One region of the Kitasatospora sp. NPDC059646 genome, then DNA from elsewhere that is predicted to be linked to it. Evidence: riboswitches for the same ligand, from Rfam matches in the RefSeq annotation. Region 1 holds a riboswitch; the other holds the start of a gene.
What was found. Region 1 has a riboswitch for thiamine pyrophosphate ahead of thiC (phosphomethylpyrimidine synthase ThiC). Riboswitches for the same ligand answer to the same signal wherever they lie in the genome.
Positions count from the first base shown of each region.

Region 1 (2,179 bases):
GGCCAGGTTGGTGATGTAGCCGGTCGGGTCCAGGATCTCCTGGATCTGCAGCGAGTCGATGATCAGGCCGAGCTTCTCCATCTCGATGCCCGAGGCGGAGCGGGTCTCACCGGTGAGCCGCTCGCGGTCGCGGATCATGTCCTCGACGGTCAGCCCGCCGACGATGGAGCGCAGGTGGCCGGCGAACACGTTGTGCACCCGCTGGCCCATCATCTTCTGCTGGTCCAGGAAACGCCGGGCGGCGTTGGCGATCGACGCCGGGTCGTCGCCCACCTTGAAGATCACAACCCCCTTGACGTGCACGGGAATTCCCTGCGACGTCACACACTCCACGTCCAGCGCGGCCTCGTTCAGGTCCAGCGACAGCCGGCGGACCACCTGGACACCCGGCACCACGAAGGTGCCCCGACCGGTGACCACCCGGAAGCCGAGCCCCTCACCGTGCTTGGAACCCGAGATGACCAGGGCCTCGTTCGGCTCGGCGACCCGCCACATGAGCTTGAACAGGACGATCAGAAGAACGACGCCGACGACGGCGCCTCCGACGATGCCGATCAGCATCGGCAATCTCCCCCTTCAGGGCACACCGGTCCCGTGCTGCGCTTGGGTTGTGCAGATCTGGCGCGGAACCCGGTGGCAGCCGCATTCTCCGCCGTCGGCGATCACGGGGGAAGAGTCCGGACGGAGAGAACTCCCACTGTCCCGAAACTGTTGCAGGAGGTCTGCTGGTCCGCTCCGACACGGCGTCAGAAGGGTTCGACGTAGACCGTTCGCGGTGGCTGGTAATCGACCACGACCACCATGGTGCCCGGCTGCAGCGGCTCGCCCGGGGTGGCGCGGTACGCCAGGAACGCCTCACTGCCCAGCCGCTCGGGGACGTGCACCATCACCTCGCCGACCAGGCCCGCGCCGATCCGCCCCGTCACCCGTCCCACCAGTCCGATCATCCGGACCATCCTCCCACCCCGCCCGCAGCGTGAACAGCTCGGCGCCGCGCGGCAGTTGCCCGCCGGGCGCGGCCCGACAGCGGCGATGCGCGGCCCGGGCCCCGGCGATGCGCCCTGGACCGGGGCCGCCCGGTGCCCTACGGTGAGGAACCGAACGCAGGCGGACGACGCCTGCGCGGAACGGGAGCTCGGAGCACCGGGCTGAGAGGGCGCTGACGGTACGCGGACCCGCGGACCACCTGCTGCGCCGACCGCAGGAACCTGACCGGGTAATGCCGGCGTAGGGAGTTGAAGGTCCGATGACCGCATTTTCTGAGCACACGTCTGCCCGCGAGTCCGCCGCCGCCGCGGGCTACCCCACCCCCGCCTGGCGCAAGGCCTACCGCCAGGGCAGCCGCCCCGACCTGCGGGTCCCCTACCGCGAGGTCGAACTGACCAACGGCCGCACCGTCCCGCTGTACGACACCTCCGGCCCGTACACCGACCCGTCCCACCCCACCGACGTCCGGCGCGGACTGCCCGCGCTGCGCGACGCCTGGATCCGGCAGCGCGGCGACGTCGAGGAGTACGACGGCCGGCAGTCCCGGCCCGAGGACGACGGCATCAAGCACACCGCTCCGCGCGGCGGCGACCTGCGCAACCTGGACGCCGTCTTCCCCGGCCGCCCGCGCCGCCCGCTGCGCGCCCGCGACGGCGTCGCTGTCACCCAACTCGCTTACGCCAAGCGCGGGTTGATCACGCCCGAGATGGAGTTCGTGGCGCTCCGGGAAGGCCTGGAGCCGGAGTTCGTGCGCGAGCAGGTGGCGCGCGGACGGGCCGTCATCCCGGTCAACGTGAACCACCCCGAGATCGAACCGGCCATCATCGGCACCGACTTCCTGGTGAAGATCAACGCCAACATCGGCAACTCCGCCGTCACCTCCTCCATCGAGGAGGAGGTGGAGAAGATGACCTGGGCCACCCGCTGGGGCGCCGACACCGTCATGGACCTCTCCACCGGCCGCAACATCCACACCACCCGCGAGTGGATCCTGCGCAACTCCCCCGTCCCGATCGGCACCGTCCCGCTCTACCAGGCACTGGAGAAGGTCGACGGCCGGGCCGAGGAACTGAGCTGGGAGGTGTACCGGGACACCGTCGTCGAGCAGTGCGAACAGGGCGTCGACTACATGACCGTGCACGCCGGCGTGCTGCTGCGGTACGTCCCGCTCACCGCCCGCCGCAAGACCGGC
Region 1 is NZ_JBHWDS010000051.1:13,105-15,283, forward strand. It holds gene ACFV1L_RS28725 (SPFH domain-containing protein) at 1-561, opposite strand, end outside; gene ACFV1L_RS28730 (hypothetical protein) at 747-947, opposite strand; TPP riboswitch at 1,118-1,251, shown strand; gene thiC (phosphomethylpyrimidine synthase ThiC) at 1,247-2,179, shown strand, end outside.

Region 2 (2,179 bases), on a different contig from region 1:
CACCAGCTCGCCGTCCGCGCGCGGCACCAGGTACAGGTGCTGCCCGCGCACCACGGCGCGCACGTTGCGGGACAGGAACGGCGCGTACGGCTCGGGGACGCGCAGCCGCAGCACCTGCCCCTTGACCGGGCGGATCGGCGGCAGCACGCCGTCCGGCAGGCCCGGCAGCAGGTGGCTGCGGGAGCCGGCCGCCAGCACCGTGCGGTCCGCCGTCAGCTGCTCGCCGGTCGACAGCCGTACGCCGGTGGCGCGTTCGCCGTCGGTGGTCAGCTCGGCGGCCTGCGTGCGGTGGAAGGCCACGCCCAGCAGCCGGCACGCCGCGACCAGGGCGGCGGCCAGCCGGCGGCCGTCCACCTGGTGGTCCTCGGCGACGTGCAGGCCGCCGCGCACGCCGGGGGCGAGCATCGGCTCCAGCCGGCGGCACTCCCGGCCGGTCAGCCACTCCGAGGCCAGGCCCAACCGGCCGTGGAAGGCGTGCAGTTCGCGCAGCTCCGCGCGGTCGTCGGCGTCCAGCGCGACGGCCAGCGTCCCGGTGCGGCGGTAGCCGGTGTCCAGGCCGGTGAGCTCGGTCAGCTCGGCCGCGAACGCCCCGTACCGCTCGTTGGACGCCATCCCCAGGCGCAGCAACGGCTCCTCGCCGTACTGCAGTTCGGTGACCGGGGCGAGCATGCCCGCGGCGACCTGCGCCGCACCGCCGCCGGGCGACGGGTCCACCACCGCGACCGACAGGCCGCGCTGCGCGGTGCGCCAGGCGACGCCGAGGCCGATGACGCCCCCGCCGATCACCAGCACGTCCGAATGTGCCACAGCGCTTCTTCTCCCTTCGCCGGCATGACCCGGATCAGGTTCGGACGGTCGCGGGCCGCCACAGCCCGCCTCTCAGCCCGGTGCGCCGGGCTCCCGTGATGAGGTAGTACCCCCACCTTATCGCCGGGCCCACCCGCGCCCACAGGGGCGTGCGGGAGGGCTAGGGTGGACGCCGTGGCTGAGCTGAGGGCAACGGACCGGGTCGTCGTGGTCGGGGCGGGCATGGCGGGCGCGCAGGCCGCGCTGAACCTGCGGCAGGGCGGCTGGCAGGGGGCGATCACCCTGCTCGGCGACGAACTCCACCTCCCGTACGACCGGCCGCCGCTGTCCAAGGACGTCCTCCTCGGCAAGGCCGACGCCACCGCCTTCGACATCGACTGGCGCGACCTCGGCGTCGACCTGCTCACCGGCCGCCGCGCCACCGCCCTGGAGGCCGGCACGCTGCACACCGACGGCGGCGAACTCCCGTACGGGGCCCTGGTGATCGCCACCGGCGCCGACCCCCGCACGCTGCCCGGCCTGCCCGGCGCCCGCACCCTGCGCACCGTCGACGACGCGCACGCGCTGCGCGCCGCGCTCACCCCCGGCAGGCGGATCGTGCTGGTCGGCGCGGGCTGGATCGGCGCCGAGACCGCCACCGTCGCCCGCGCCCTCGGCTGCCACGTCACCGTGGTGGAGGCCGCCGCCACCCCGCTGGCCGGGGCCCTGCCCGCCGAACTCGGCACGCTGATGGCCGACTGGTACGCCGAAGCCGGCGTCGAACTGCGCTGCGGCGCCGCGGTCGCCGGGGCCGCCGACGGCGGGGTGCTGCTCGCCGACGGCACCCGCCTGCCCGCCGACGAGGTGGTGGTCGGCGTCGGCGCCCGCCCCGCCACCGGCTGGCTGGCCGGCGGGCCGCTGGCGCTCGACCCGGACGGCACGATCCCGGTCGACGACCGGTTGCGCACCGCGCTGCCCGGCGTCTGGGCGGCCGGGGACTGCGTCTCCTACCCGTCGGCCCGGTTCGGCGCCCGGCTCGCCGTCCAGCATTGGGACCACGCCCTGCACTCCGGCGGCGCCGTCGCCGCCTCGGTGCTCGGCGCCCTGGACGCGCCCTACGACCCCGTCCCCTACTTCTGGTCCGAGCAGTTCGGCCGCATGGTGCAGTACGCGGGACGGCACGCCGGCGCCGACCACCTGCTGTGGCGCGGCTCCCCGTCCGAGCGCGCCTGGTCGGTGCTGTGGCTGCGCGACGGCGCGCCGGTCGCGCTGCTCGCCGTCGACCGGCCGCGCGACCTGGCGCAGGGCCGGCGCCTGATCGAACGCGGAACGGTGCTCGATCCGGCGCTCGCCGCCGACCCGGCCGTCCAGCTGAAGGCGGCGACGGCGTAGC
Region 2 is NZ_JBHWDS010000046.1:17,121-19,299, reverse strand. It holds gene thiO (glycine oxidase ThiO) at 1-807, opposite strand, end outside; TPP riboswitch at 802-914, opposite strand; gene ACFV1L_RS27225 (NAD(P)/FAD-dependent oxidoreductase) at 973-2,178, shown strand.
Region 2: linked by a shared signal. The riboswitch ahead of thiO (glycine oxidase ThiO) and the one ahead of thiC (phosphomethylpyrimidine synthase ThiC) in region 1 are both predicted to bind thiamine pyrophosphate.